2 regions of the Chimaeribacter sp. YP20170169 genome follow, and region 2 is predicted to be linked to the other one. Evidence: predicted binding sites of a transcription regulator. Region 2 holds the regulator's gene; the other holds the start of a gene.

Region 1 (7,280 bases), 350 kb from region 2:
CGGCCCACTTGCGGATTGCCTGCATCGACATATCTTCGCGCGCCACCTCGCCGCGATCAATCAGCACCTTGCCAATGCTGCGATAGGCATGGCCATTCTTACCGGCATAGCCAAAGAACATCAGCGGGCGGCCATCGCCATAATCCACATAGCCACTGCCCTGCACTTCCATCATGAAGTTGTCCATCAGCGAGTTGGTGTAGGCCACCACATAACGCTCATCCAGCGCGCCGGAGTAAATGGCGGCACGATCCGGCAGGCGACGCTTGCCCTTCGGCGGCATCCGGTAGAGCGGGTAGCGGAACTCGCCCTGCGGCGTGTAGCGCGCCTGCACCACTGGCGTATAGTAGCCGGTGAACTGCACGTTGCCGAAGTTATCCACCCCCTCCATCTGGTAGGCATTCAGGCCATACTGGCTCAGGGCGCGGGTGTCGGCACCATCGCGGATCCACTGCTGCACATTCTGGTAGGTGGCGCTGTTGCGATCGAACAGGCCCGGCGAGGCGTAGCGGATCTCCAGCAACTGGTCAGAATAATCCTTCGCATTGACCGGTTTTCCCTTGGCGTTTGGCTCATTCACCAGCTCCAACGGCTGCTTGAGATGCCCATCCTTATACTGCTGGCCGCGATCGGTGGGCTTGGATGAACAGCCAGCCAGTATGGCCACCACCAATCCACTGACGATATATTTGAACATTCCTCTCATTGCCTGCACTCTTTGCCGAATTTCCTTCTGTGCACGATAACAAACGGGCCTAAAGAAAGGAATTCTCCGCCTTAAAAAAGGGAAACGGGCCTTTCGAGCGAAAACCCACCCAATCCGGCCCAATTTGTTTAAAAAACCCCCGCCCGGGCAGTTATTTGTAAAAACCACTTGCAACAAATCTCATGCCGGGTATAGTGCGCTCCACATCGGACGCGGGGTGGAGCAGCCTGGTAGCTCGTCGGGCTCATAACCCGAAGGTCGTCGGTTCAAATCCGGCCCCCGCAACCAATCTGATGCATTGGCAACCGCCAGCCATAAGATGGTACGATGTAAAAGTAAGAAGTAAGACGGACGCGGGGTGGAGCAGCCTGGTAGCTCGTCGGGCTCATAACCCGAAGGTCGTCGGTTCGAATCCGGCCCCCGCAACCACTTCAACGCTGTACCAGCAGTGATTGAAGGTAAAAACAGCAGTACCCTAAAGCAGTAACACGGACGCGGGGTGGAGCAGCCTGGTAGCTCGTCGGGCTCATAACCCGAAGGTCGTCGGTTCGAATCCGGCCCCCGCAACCAACTTAAATGACACCCTTCCGGGTGTTTTTTTGTTTCTGGCTTCCGCCAATTTTTTCCCCCTCCCCTTTTGCATATCGACGGGCCTCCCTGCCCATCGACGTTCGCTGACTATCCGCGCCGTGCCGCCAGCCCGCCCTTGGCAAAGTACGCCTTAATGCCAGCCAAAATGGACTCCGCTACCTGTTGCTGGAAGCGGCTGGTTTTCAGCTTGCGCTCCTCCTGCACATTGCTGATAAAGGCTGTCTCCACCAGAATCGACGGAATGTCCGGTGCCTTCAGCACCGCAAAGCCCGCCTGATCGACCTTGCTCTTGTGCAGGTGGTTGACCTTGCCCATCCGCCCCAGCACCTCTTTGCCGAACTTCAGGCTGTCATTGATGGTGGCGGTCTGCACCAGATCAAACATGGTGTGATCGAGGTACTTGTCGCCGCTGCGGCTGACGCCGCCAATCTCATCGGACTCATTTTGCGTCTGCGCCAAATAGCGCGCCGCCGCGCTGGTCGCCCCCTTGGTGGAGAGCGCAAACACCGAGGAGCCGCGCGCCGCCCGGTTGGTAAAGGCATCGGCATGGATTGAGACGAACAGGTCAGCCCGCTGTTTACGCGCTTTTGCCACCCTCACCCGCAGCGGGATGAACACATCTTCACTGCGCGTCATGTAGGCGCGCATATGCGGCTCGCGGTCAATCAGCCGTTTCAGCCGCCGCGCAATCAGCAGCACAATGTCCTTCTCACGCGTTTTGTACTTGCCGATGGCCCCCGGATCCTCGCCGCCGTGGCCGGGATCGAGCATGATGATGATGGGCCGGTCATGCCCGGCATGGCCGCTCGCCTGGCTCTTCGCCGGCAGGGTGCGCTCCAGGTCGCCCTGATTGTAGTCCTGCAACAGTGACAGCAGCGGATCTGCCGCCTCCCCCCCGGCGGCATGGCCGTTGGCCGGATAGAGATCGACCACCAGCCGGTTTTTGAAGCTGGAGACCGGGCTGAGGGTAAACAGGCGCGGGCTGCTGTTACGCTTCAACTCCAGCACCACGCGCACGGTATTGGGGTCGAACTGGCCGACGCGCGCCCGCTTCAGGTAGGGATCGTTGCTGCGCACCTGCTTGCCGATGCCCTCCAACACGCTGTTGAGATGAACGCCCTCAATGTCGATCACTACCCGCTCCGGGTGGCTGAGGGCAAACTGCCGGTACTTGAGCGGCGTGTTGGACTCCAGCGTCACGCGGGTGTAAGTGGATGAGGGCCAGACCCGGACGGCGATAACATGCGATGCGGCAGCAAAACCGACCCGGCTGACACTCAACAACCAGGTCGCGGTGGCGGCCTGCATCAGGCGACGGCGCGCCAGATTGGTGGGTTGATCGGTCATGCGACTCCGGAAAAAGGTAAGGGCGATGAAAGCGCACCGCCAAAATAGGAAAAGCCGCAAAAACTTTAACGAATCAGTCCCTTCCTGTCACCCCTTACGCCCCCCGGCGGGCAAAAAGAGCGTTACGCTTTGTGAATCCGCCATATTTTTCCCCTCCCTGACCAATCCTGCGCCAAATCGCGCTTGCCATTCCGGCCATAAAAGAATAAAAATACAAAAATTACGAATAAACATGCAAAGAGGCGAGGCCGTGAAGGAACGTAGTACAGAGCTGGTTCAAGGATTCCGTCACTCAGTTCCCTATATCAATGCCCACCGGGGCAAGACCTTTGTGATAATGCTGGGCGGCGAAGCCATTGAGCATGAGAACTTCGCCAATATCGTCAATGACATCGGCCTGCTGCATAGTCTGGGGATCCGGCTGGTGGTGGTCTATGGCGCGCGACCGCAGATTGACGCCAACTTGGCCCAGCACCAGTGCGAGCCGGTCTACCATAAGCATACGCGGGTAACCGACGCCAGAACCCTGGAGTGGGTGAAGCAGGCGGCCGGCCTGCTGCAACTGGACATCACCGCCCGCCTCTCCATGAGCCTGAACAACACCCCGTTGCAGGGCGCGCACATCAACGTGGTGAGCGGCAACTTCATCATCGCCCAGCCGCTGGGGGTGGATGATGGCGTGGACTACTGCCACAGCGGCCGTATCCGCCGCATTGATGAGGAGGCAATCCATCGCCAGCTCGACAGCGGCGCGATTGTACTGCTGGGGCCGGTGGCGGTTTCAGTGACCGGGGAGAGCTTCAACCTCACCTCCGAAGAGGTGGCAACGCAGCTGGCCATTAAGCTGAAAGCGGAGAAGATGATTGGCTTCTGCGCCGAGCAGGGCGTGACGGATGGCGAGGGCAACATCATCTCTGAACTGTTCCCGAATGACGCCCAGCAGCGGATTGAGACGCTGGAGGGCAGCGGCGACTACCACTCCGATACCGTGCGTTTCCTGCGTGGGGCCGTGAAAGCCTGCCGCAGCGGCGTACGCCGTAGCCACCTGATCAGCTATCAGGAAGATGGCGCGCTGGTGCAGGAGCTGTTCTCACGGGACGGCATCGGCACCCAGATCGTGATGGAGAGCGCCGAGCAGATCCGCCGTGCCACCATCAATGACATCGGCGGCATCCTCGAACTGATCCGCCCGCTGGAGCAGCAAGGCATTCTGGTGCGCCGCTCGCGTGAGCAGCTGGAGATGGAGATTGACAAGTTCACTATCATCGAGCGTGACAACCTGACCATCGCCTGCGCCGCGCTCTACCCCTTCCCACAAGAGAAGATCGGCGAGATGGCCTGCGTGGCAGTACACCCGGAGTACCGTAGCTCCTCGCGTGGCGAGTTGCTGTTGCAGCGCATCGCCAGTCAGGCGCGCCAGATGGGGCTAGAGAAGCTGTTTGTGCTGACCACCCGCAGCATCCACTGGTTCCAGGAGCGCGGCTTCCAGCCAGCCGAGGTGGACGTACTACCCACCGAGAAACTGGCGCTCTACAACTACCAGCGGCGTTCCAAGATCCTGTTGGCCGACCTCTAATGCCACACCGGCACCTCAGGGCGCCGGTGTGCGGTTTCCAGCCAGCCGAGGTAAACGTACTGCTCACCGAGAAACTGGCGCTCTACAACTACCAGCGACGTTCCAAGCTCCTGTTGGCCGACCTCTAATGCCACACCGGCACCTCAGGGCGCCGGTGTGCGGCTTCCAGCCAGCCGAGGTGGACGTACTGCCCACCGAGAAACTGGCGCTCTACAACTACCAGCGGCGTTCCAAGCTCCTATTGGCCGACCTCTAATGCCACACCGGCACCTCAGGGTGCCGGTGTGCGGCTTCCAGCCAGCCGAGGTAAACGTACTGCTCACCGAGAAACTGGCGCTCTACAACTACCAGCGGCGTTCCAAGATCCTGTTGGCCGACCTCTAATGCCACACCGGCACCTCAGGGCACCAGTGTGCGTTTGGTCAGGTCTATGGCGCAAGGGGCTGCATCAGCCGATCGCCCAGCCCGTAAGGACGTGCGACCGACCGAAAAGCTGGCGCTCTACAATGACCTACGGCGCGCCACTCTCTCTAATACACACCGGCGCCTCAAGGTGCCGGTGTGCGTTTGGATCAGGTCTATGACGCGAGGGGCTGCATCAGCCGATCGCCCAGCCCGTAAGGACGTGCGACCAACCGAAAAGCTGGCGCTCTACAATGACCTGCGGCGCGCCACTCTCTCTAATACACACCGGCGCCTCAAGGTGCCGGTGTGCGTTTGGGTCAGGTCTATGACGCAAGGGGCTGCATCAGCCGATCGCCCAGCCCGTAAGGACGTGCGACCGACCGAAAAGCTGGCGCTCTATAATGACCTGTGGCGCTCCACTCTCTCTAATACACACCGGTGCCTCAGGGCGCCGGTGTGCGTTTGGGTCAGGTCTATGACGCAAGGGGCTGCATCAGCCGATCGCCCAGCCCGTAAGGACGTGCGACCGACCGAAAAGCTGGCGCTCTACAATGACCTGTGGCGCTCCACTCTCTCTAATACACACCGGCGCCTCAAGGTGCCGGTGTGCGTTTAGTCAGGTCTATGACGCGAGGGGCTGCATCAGCCGATCGCCCAGCCCGCTGCGGCGCTGGGTGGGAGTGCTGATGGCGCTCGCCAACACTTTCTGGCTGGTATAGAGCGAAAGCTGCCGTTTGGCGCGGGTAATGGCGGTGTAGACCAGCTCACGCGTCAGCACTGGCAGCCACTGGTTGGGCAGCACCAGCAGGGTATGGTCGAACTCCGACCCTTGCGACTTGTGCACCGTCATCGCGTAGGCGGTCTCGTGGGCCGGCAGGCGGCTGGGCTGCACCGATTTGATCTCGCCGTTGGGCAACTGGAAATAGACGCGCAGCTCATGGCGCGCGTCCCGCAGCGTGATGCCAATATCACCATTGAACAGCCCCAGCGCACTGTCATTGCGGCTGATCATCACTGGCCGGCCTGCATACCAGCGTCCGGCCGCGCCCGGCGCACGGCGGATCACCCCTTGTCGGCTCAGCGCCTGCTCAATCCGTTCATTCAACCCACTGACGCCAAATGGCCCCTCGCGCAGGGCGCACAGCACGCGGAAGCGGTTGAACAGCGCCAAAATCTCGGCGGCGTCCCCGCCTGCGTTCACCTGCTTCAGGTAGGGCTGGTACTCCTCCATACACACCGCCAGCAGGTGCTGGTACTCCTCGGCGCTGCCCAGCGGGTAGCCGCGCACATCCTCATAGCTTCCCTCCAACGCCTTCAGCGCCTGCGGGACCTGCCCAGCATTCACCGCGCTCGCCAACCGGCCAATGCCGGAGCGGGCATCGAAGCGATAGCTTTTGCGCAGCAGGCAGAGGCTGTCACGGACGGAGGCGTGGCTCGGGTGGTCGGCCCCCTCAAGCGCACAGCCGGTCAACGCGCTAAGCTGGCCGGCGCGGGACGCACTGTAGCCCTGCTCGGCGAAGCGACAGAGATCGCCCAGCACCGCCCCGGCCTCCACGGACGCCAGCTGGTCGCGGTCACCCAGGAAGATCACCCTGGCGTGCGGCGGCAAGGCGGCAATCAGCCGCGCCATCATTGGCAGATCCACCATCGACGCCTCATCCACCACCAGCACGTCGAGGTGCAATGGGTTGGCGGCATGGTGGCGCATCCGCTGGCTATTGGGCTGCGCGCCAAGCAGGCGGTGCAGCGTCGATGTCTCCTGCGGGATGGCAACCGACAGATTGAGTTCGCGGCTGGCCTTGCCCAGCGACTCCGTCAGGCGCGCCGCCGCCTTGCCGGTCGGCGCGGCCAGCTGGATGCGCAGTGGTTTGCCGCCGGACAGCTGCACCAGCGCCGCCAATAGCTTGGCGACGGTGGTGGTTTTGCCGGTGCCGGGGCCGCCAGAGATGATGGAGATGCGCCGAGTGATGGCCACGGCGGCCGCCACCTTCTGCCAGTCCGGCTCCGCGCCGCCCGCGCCAAACAGCGCATCCAGGATGGCGGCGAGCGCCTGCGTGTCCGCCGGCTGGTCGCAGTCGCTGGCGATAAAGCTCGCCACCTGCGCCTCGCACTGCCACATCCGTTGCAGGTAGAGCCGATCTTTATGCAGCACCAACGGCGTCGGGCGGGAGCCGTCACTCACCGCTGGCCACGCCAGCAGCCATTCGCGCCACTGTCCGTGGTCTGGGTTACCGATGCGCTCACCCATGGCACCGGCCAGCTCCGGGTGGCGGCCATCAAATAGCGCCGCGGCGTTCAGGTGGGTCAGCGGCAAACAGACGTGGCCGCTGCCCGCTTCGGCGCTAACACAGGCCGCTGCCAGCATCAGCGCTGGCTCGCGCTCATCCGCGAGAAAACGGGCAAATTGCACATCCAGCGGCCTCAATGCGCCGCCCAGCAGCGCGCGTTCCAGTAAGGTCATCATGGGCGTGTCTCCGCCTCCATGTTAAGCGCGTGGCCCTCAAACAGGGCGTCCATCTGCTCGATGAATGCTCCCGATGGCCGACAGCGAAACAGGCCGTTATCCGGGTGCTGCCGGTCAATGCCGCGCAAAAAGAGATAAATCACCCCGCCAAAGTGGCGGTCAATGTCATAGTCAGCCAGACGGTGGCGCAA
Region 2 (7,280 bases):
AAGACCGCCCGCCTGTTTGAGGCCGCTGCGCAGGCGTCCGCCATTCTGGCAGGTGCCGATGAGCAGCAAGAGCGTGCCCTGCAGGATTATGGCCGCTACCTTGGCACCGCTTTCCAGCTGATTGATGACCTGCTGGACTACGATGCCGATGGCGCGACGCTGGGCAAAAACACCGGTGACGATCTGGATGAGGGCAAGCCGACGCTGCCGCTGTTACACGCGATGCAGCATGGCACACCTGCCCAGGCCGCGATGATCCGCCAGGCAATTGAAGAGGGCAATGGCCGCCACCTGCTGGAGCCGGTGCTGGAGACCATGCATCAGGCGGGCTCCCTCGCCTACACCCGCCAGCGGGCAGAAGAGGAAGCGGACAAGGCCATCGCCTGTCTGAGCATTCTGCCGCCCTCCCCGTGGCGTCAGGCTCTAGAAGGACTGGCGCATATCGCCGTTAAACGCGATTTCTGACGCGCTGTCCTGCCCGTCGCCCGCTTGCGGGGGCGGGCCTCTCCCCTCCCCCGGCTACCTGTTAGCCACCCGATGTCGCCCCCTCCTTTTCCGAAAAAATAACCATTTCAAGCTTCAATTTATTTCTGAAAAACCATTAGCCCTTATAATCTTTATTTATGCAATTTATCGTTTTTTCTGTCTTTTTTGCATAAAATGTTGCCAGTTCGCACATTTTTTTCCTTTCGTTTAGAAAGGCATTTGCGCATTTATCAGAAATTTGGTGTGATATTTTTTCTGAAAAAATGAGTGTTTCTGGTTGATCAGTGGATTTACAAATAGGGATGAAGATATGCGGGTAAGGAAACAGGATTGGCATCCAGCGGACATTATGGCTGCATTACGTAAAAAGAAGATGACGCTGGCGGCGTTGTCACGGGCATCGGGATTAAGCTCATCCACCCTCTCCAACGCGCTCTATCGCTCTTGGCCAAAGGGCGAGAAGATCATCGCGGAGGCGCTGGGCCTTTCCCCCGGCCAGATCTGGCCAAGCCGTTACTATGATCCTGTCACTAAAACGATTAGTGCTCAGAAACCGTTGCGCGCCGCCAGAGTGAAACAGACGGGCGATCGGGAAGAACCGCTGGCATAAGGCCAGCGGCAGTCAGGCAGGGTGTTATGGGTTAACGAACTGTTCACCCAGCTCAATATCCTTGCGCAGTACCTCCAGCATCCCCTCCAGCGCCTGCCGTTCGGCATCGCTCAGTGCACCAATCTCTTTGCGCTCTACCACGCCCTCTTTGCCCAGCAGTAGCGGTTGGGCGAAGAAGCGGGCATAGCGGCCATCGCCCTCAACGTAGGCGCACTCCACCACATTGCTCTCCCCTTGAAGCGCACGTACCAAAGACAGCCCAAAGCGCGCAGCGGCCTGGCCCATCGACAGAGTGGCGGAGCCGCCACCGGCTTTGGCCTCGACCACTTCCGTACCGGCGTTCTGGATACGCTTGGTCAGGTCGGCGGCCTCTTGCTCGCTGAAGGTCACGCCCGAGACTTGCGACAGCAGTGGCAGGATGGTCACCCCGGAGTGACCGCCAATCACCGGCACCTCAATCTCCTCGGGCTGCTTACCCTTCAGGGCGGCGACAAAGGTGTTGGCGCGGATGGTGTCCAGCGTCGTCACGCCAAACAGGCGGTTCTTGTCATAGACGCCCGCCTGTTTCAGCACTTCCGCGGCGATCGCCACCGTGGTGTTGACCGGGTTGGTGATAATGCCAATCAGCGCCGTCGGGCAGGTTTTCGCGACCTGCTGAATCAGGTTACGTACGATGCCGGCGTTAACGTTGAACAGGTCGGAGCGATCCATGCCCGGCTTGCGGGCAACGCCAGCGGAAATAAGCACGATGTCCGCCCCGTGCAGTGCCGGGGTGGCGTCTTCACCGCTGAAGCCCTCAATCTTGACGGCAGTGGGGATATGGCTGAGATCGACCGCCACACCGGGGGTAACGGGGGCGATGTCATATAAAGAGAGTTCCGAACCTGAAGGCAGTTGGGTCTTTAGCAAAAGGGCGAGCGCCTGACCAATGCCGCCGGCTGCGCCGAGGATTGCAACTTTCATCCTATACTCCTTTTTTATGGTAAACGTAAAAATGCCGTGAATTCAAAACATTAATACTTTACGTCATCGCGAGATCCACCACAAATCCTTACCGGATCTGTGCGGGCATGTGCGATAGGTCAGCCCGAACATTAAGGAAAGCGTGAAGTGAGTGAAAAGTGTGGTGCACAGAACGAGACTCCAGTATGACATGCCCGGCCCTGCACAATCCGTGAGCTGCATTACAGTGATGAATAACATTCGTACAACACCATTTTAATATCAATATCACGTATTGCCAGCCGCGGAAAAAGCTTCGCCAATTGGCATATTCATGAGGAGGCGATTTTGCTACACTCCGCGGCTTTCCTTGTGAGAGTAAGCCTGCAATGATTCAGGCCCCTGCTCGACATTGCATAAAAATTCATATATATGCATAATAATGACTTCAACTCTGATGATTCCACGGTGCACTATGCGTAATCCCGCAAAACAAGAAGATCTGATCAAGGCCTTTAAGGCGCTGCTGAAAGAAGAAAAATTCAGTTCTCAAAGCGAGATTGTTCAGGCGTTGCAAGAGGAAGGGTTTGATAACATCAACCAGTCCAAAGTCTCCCGTATGCTGACCAAATTTGGCGCGGTGCGTACCCGCAATGCCAAGATGGAGATGGTCTACTGCCTGCCGGCAGAGTTGGGCGTGCCCACCACCACCAGCCCGTTGAAGAATCTGGTGCTGGACGTGGATTACAATGACTCCGTGGTGGTCATCCGCACCAGCCCCGGTGCCGCGCAGCTGATTGCCCGTCTGTTGGACTCACTGGGCAAATCCGAGGGTATCCTCGGCACTATCGCCGGGGATGACACCATCTTCACCACCCCGGCCAGTGGCTTCAGCGTCAAGCAGCTCTATGATGCCATTCTGGGTCTGTTTGAGCAGGAGCTCTAATCTGCCCCCAACGGCGCCTGTGCGCCGTTATACTTTTCTTACCCGCTGACCGTCCGGTAAAATTACCTTCCTGAACTTCCTCATACGTGATTATCCCGCTTCTGCACCACTCTTTCGCCGATCCAACCACAAAATAATGTGACCACAGCATATCGCCCTGTCAGAAAGCGCACTTTTGGTCAAAGCCAGTCATGTCCCTGATCTTACGAAAAATTAACGTTTTTCGAACGTAAATTAATCAATTTTTATGCTTTGTGGTTATAAAAAAATCACAATCGCACACAAAGTAACCTCAAAAACTATTAGCGTCCTATTTATTTTTAGATGTAACGAGGCGTATACTTCGTTTCGTGATGTGAATCACATAAATCTAACGAATAATAAAGCACGACGAGGACAAACCATGAACATTAAGACAAGTATCGCGACTCTGAGCATTCTATCTGCACTGTCATTCGGCGCATTTGCAGCACAATCTGTTGATGCCAATCAGGCGGCTGGCCTGCAATCGATGGGCACCATCACCGTGAGCGGTGTGACCGCTGCACCGTCAGATATCCGTCAGCAACTCTCTGAAAAAGCAGACAGCAAGGGTGCCAAAGCCTACCGTGTGGTTGAGGCTTACACCAACGGCAACTACCACGCCACCGCCGAGATCTACCAGTAATCGCTGGCGACCACGCCACGCTGAGGGGGCGCCCGCTCCCGCTGACTTACCTGTAACAACCGATAGGCCGAAACTGTGATGTAGCCTTAGCGGTTGTTCTGCAACCTTAAGGAATTTAATCATGAAAATGAAAGCAACCTTTGCCGCCCTGGCCCTGTTCTCCGCCCTCTCTGCTGGCGCATCCGCCGCCGAGTTGGTGACCGCCCCGACCCATGACATGACCCCGGTCGGTACTGTCAGCGTCAGCGGCGTAGATGGCTCACCCACCGCCATCCGTCAGGCGCTCTCTGATGCCGCCGACAGTAAAGGCGCTAAAGCCTATCGGGTGGTGGAAGCCTACTCCAACGGCAACTACCACGCGACAGCGGAAATCTACCAGTAATCGCCGATGCGGCCCGGCCTACTCCCGCAAGATGATGGGAGCACATTGGGCGGCCGCCTACAGGAAAGCATCGTGTTAAGCAAGTTAATCCCAGCCCTGATGGCCATGCTGGCGGGCCTCGCCCCTGTTGCCCATGCCGAAACCTCCGGCAGCGCAGAGACGGCCCCCGCCATGCAACATGCCGAATCCCTGCCCCTGAGCCTTTCTCAGGTGCTGATGGGCACCTCGGCACAGGGTGAACACCTCACCCCCGCCATCAGCGGCACGCTAGAAAGTCAGGCATGGCACCACGCCGCTGCCAAATAAATACCCTCGTCCTCTCCGACGAACCCCATTGCCCCTGCCTGCAGGGGCTTTTTTATGGCACTTGCCCATAAAAAAGGGGCCGAAGCCCCCTTGTTTATCGCATGGTGATTCACTGCGCCGCTTTGGCCGCCAGCTTCTCCAGCAGTTTGGTATGGATGCCGCCAAACCCGCCGTTACTCATCACCAGAATATGGTCGCCAGCGTGGGCCGCTTTTACCACCATGTCCGCCAGAGTATCGACGTCCGCGCTCCAGTAGGCAGGCTGCACGCACGCCTCGGAGACTTCCGCCACCTGCCACGGGATATTCTGCGGCTGAAGCAGGTAGACCTCATCGGCACGCCCCAGCGCTGGTGCCAGCTCATTTTTGCTCATGCCCAGCTTCATGGTATTGGAGCGCGGCTCCAGCACCGCCAGAATACGCGCCGTGCCGCCCACCTTGCTGCGCAGCGCCGCCAGGGTGGCAAGGATCGCCGTTGGGTGATGGGCGAAATCGTCATAGACGGTCACGCCGTTGGCCTCGCCGCGCAGCTCCAGACGGCGGCGGGCGTTGATGAAGCCGCACAGCGCCCGGCAGGCGTCCGCCGGCGCTACGCCGACGTGGCGCGCCGCGGCAATCGCCATCAGGCCATTGTGCATGTTGTGCTCGCCTACCAACGCCCAGCTCACCTCGCCAACCCGCTCGCCCTCGAGGAAGACCTCGAACTTGCTGGCGTCCGGCGTCAGCTTGGCAGCGCGCCAACGGCCATCTTCGCCCACGAACTCCTGCTCGCTCCAGCAGCCCATCGCCATCACCTGCTTTAGGTGGGAGTCGTGATCCGGCAGGATAATCTTCCCTTGCCCCGGCACCAGCCGCACCAGATGGTGGAACTGCTTCTGGATCGCCTTCAGATCGTCGAAGATGTCGGCATGATCAAACTCCAGATTGTTCAGGATCAGGGTACGCGGGCAGTAGTGGACAAACTTGGATCGTTTGTCGAAGAAGGCGCAGTCATACTCATCCGCCTCAATCACGAAGAACGGGCTGCCGCCCAGACGGGCAGAGACCTCAAAGTTGCCCGGCACGCCGCCGATCACAAAGCCCGGCTGGTAGCCGCACTCTTCCAGGATCCAGGTGACCATGCCGGCGGTGGTGGTTTTGCCGTGCGTCCCGGCAACGGCGATGACCCAGCGTTCACGCAGCACATCGTCATGCAGCCACTGCGGGCCTGACATATAGCGGATGCCACGCTCCAACACTGCCTCCACGCACGGGTTGCCGCGCGTCATGGCGTTGCCGATGATCACCAGATCCGGCGCGGGATCGAGCTGTGCCGGATCGTATCCCTGGATAAGGTTGATGCCCTGGTTCTCCAGCAGTGTGCTCATCGGCGGATAGACATTGTCGTCAGAGCCGGTTACCTCATGGCCCAGCGAGCGGGCCAGCATCGCCAGCCCGCCCATAAAGGTGCCGCAGATACCAAGAATATGAATACGCATATTATTTCCATTTGATCACTTTGGGTCAGCCGGTATTCTACCGCTCGGAATCGTCCAGAAGAAATGGATTTGCCTATGAATCGTCCATATCTTTACGTTAAACTGGCTCAGCTTATGTTGGTGGTTTGTAACCGAAACCACTTTCCATCATTAGATTCAGGGATTGTGTCATGAAAACGTTAGGCGAATTCATTGTCGAGAAGCAGCACGACTTCCCCCACGCCACAGGTGAACTGACGGCGTTGCTCTCCGCGATCAAGCTCGGTGCCAAGATTATCCACCGGGATATCAATAAGGCGGGTCTGGTCGATATTTTGGGTACCAGCGGCGTGTCGAACGTTCAGGGCGAAGTGCAGATGAAGCTCGATCTGTTCGCCAACGAAAAGCTGAAAGCGGCCCTGAAAGCCCGTGGTGAAGTGGCTGGCATCGCCTCCGAAGAGGAAGATGAGATCGTCATCTTCGAAGGCGCGGAGAATGCCAAGTATGTGGTGCTGATGGACCCGCTGGATGGCTCCTCCAACATTGACGTCAACGTCTCTGTCGGCACCATCTTCTCCATCTATCGCCGCATCAGCCCGATTGGCACCCCGGTCAAGGCCGAGGACTTCCTGCAACCGGGTAGCGCCCAGGTCGCCGCTGGCTATGTGGTGTATGGCTCCTCCACCATGCTGGTCTACACCACTGGCTGCGGTGTCCATGCCTTCACCTATGACCCTTCCCTCGGTGTGTTCTGCCTCTCCCATGAGAAAGTCTGCTTCCCGGAAAAGGGCAACATGTACTCCATCAACGAAGGGAACTACATCAAATTCCCGCTCGGCGTGAAGAAGTACATCAAATATTGCCAAGAGCAGGATGAGGCGACTCAGCGCCCCTACACCTCGCGCTATATCGGCTCGCTGGTGGCGGACTTCCACCGCAACCTGCTGAAAGGCGGCATCTATATCTACCCAAGCACCGCCAGCCACCCGAAAGGCAAGCTGCGCCTGCTGTATGAATGCAACCCGATGGCCTTCCTGGCCGAGCAGGCGGGCGGCAAGGCCAGCGATGGCGTGCGCCGCATTCTGGACATTGAGCCGGAGTCGCTGCACCAGCGCGCGCCGTTCTTTGTCGGCACCCACTCTATGGTGGAAGACGCCGAGCGCTTTATCGAGCTCTACCCGGACAACTGATCCGGCGGCAATAAAAAAGGGTGATCTCGCGATCACCCTTTTTGCTTTCTGCCTGCCGATAAGCCCTATCGGCCTACTTTGAAGCCCGCCATGATCTCCGCCAGCAGCCGCGCCTGCTCCTCCAGCGAGGCGGTGGCGGCGGCCGCCTGCTCCACCAGCGCCGCATTCTGCTGCGCCACCTGATCCATCTGCGTGACCGCCTGATTGACCTGGCCGATGCCATTGCTCTGCTCATGGGTGGCGGTGGAGATCTCACGCATCAGCGTGGTGACCCGGCCCACCTCCTCGGCGATTT

The links. The regulator ArgR, encoded in region 2, controls arginine synthesis, uptake and breakdown. The targets are predictions, from matches to a motif close to ANTGAATAAAAATACANT.
Region 1: the regulator ArgR is predicted to act here: its motif matches at 2,845-2,862, upstream of argA (amino-acid N-acetyltransferase).

The regions. Positions count from the first base shown of each region.
Region 1 is NZ_CP176824.1:761,717-768,996, reverse strand. It holds gene mltA (murein transglycosylase A) at 1-706, opposite strand, end outside; tRNA gene ACK3SD_RS03470 (tRNA-Met) at 918-994, shown strand; tRNA gene ACK3SD_RS03465 (tRNA-Met) at 1,059-1,135, shown strand; tRNA gene ACK3SD_RS03460 (tRNA-Met) at 1,200-1,276, shown strand; gene amiC (N-acetylmuramoyl-L-alanine amidase AmiC) at 1,385-2,644, opposite strand; gene argA (amino-acid N-acetyltransferase) at 2,895-4,220, shown strand; gene ACK3SD_RS03445 (hypothetical protein) at 4,348-4,476, shown strand; gene ACK3SD_RS03440 (hypothetical protein) at 4,476-4,604, shown strand; gene recD (exodeoxyribonuclease V subunit alpha) at 5,248-7,089, opposite strand; gene recB (exodeoxyribonuclease V subunit beta) at 7,086-7,280, opposite strand, start outside.
Region 2 is NZ_CP176824.1:413,992-421,271, reverse strand. It holds gene ispB (octaprenyl diphosphate synthase) at 1-465, shown strand, start outside; gene ACK3SD_RS01970 (helix-turn-helix domain-containing protein) at 797-1,096, shown strand; gene mdh (malate dehydrogenase) at 1,121-2,059, opposite strand; gene argR (transcriptional regulator ArgR) at 2,514-2,984, shown strand; gene yhcN (peroxide/acid stress response protein YhcN) at 3,388-3,651, shown strand; gene ACK3SD_RS01950 (YdgH/BhsA/McbA-like domain containing protein) at 3,773-4,033, shown strand; gene ACK3SD_RS01945 (hypothetical protein) at 4,106-4,339, shown strand; gene mpl (UDP-N-acetylmuramate:L-alanyl-gamma-D-glutamyl-meso-diaminopimelate ligase) at 4,449-5,816, opposite strand; gene fbp (class 1 fructose-bisphosphatase) at 5,987-6,985, shown strand; gene ACK3SD_RS01930 (methyl-accepting chemotaxis protein) at 7,051-7,280, opposite strand, start outside.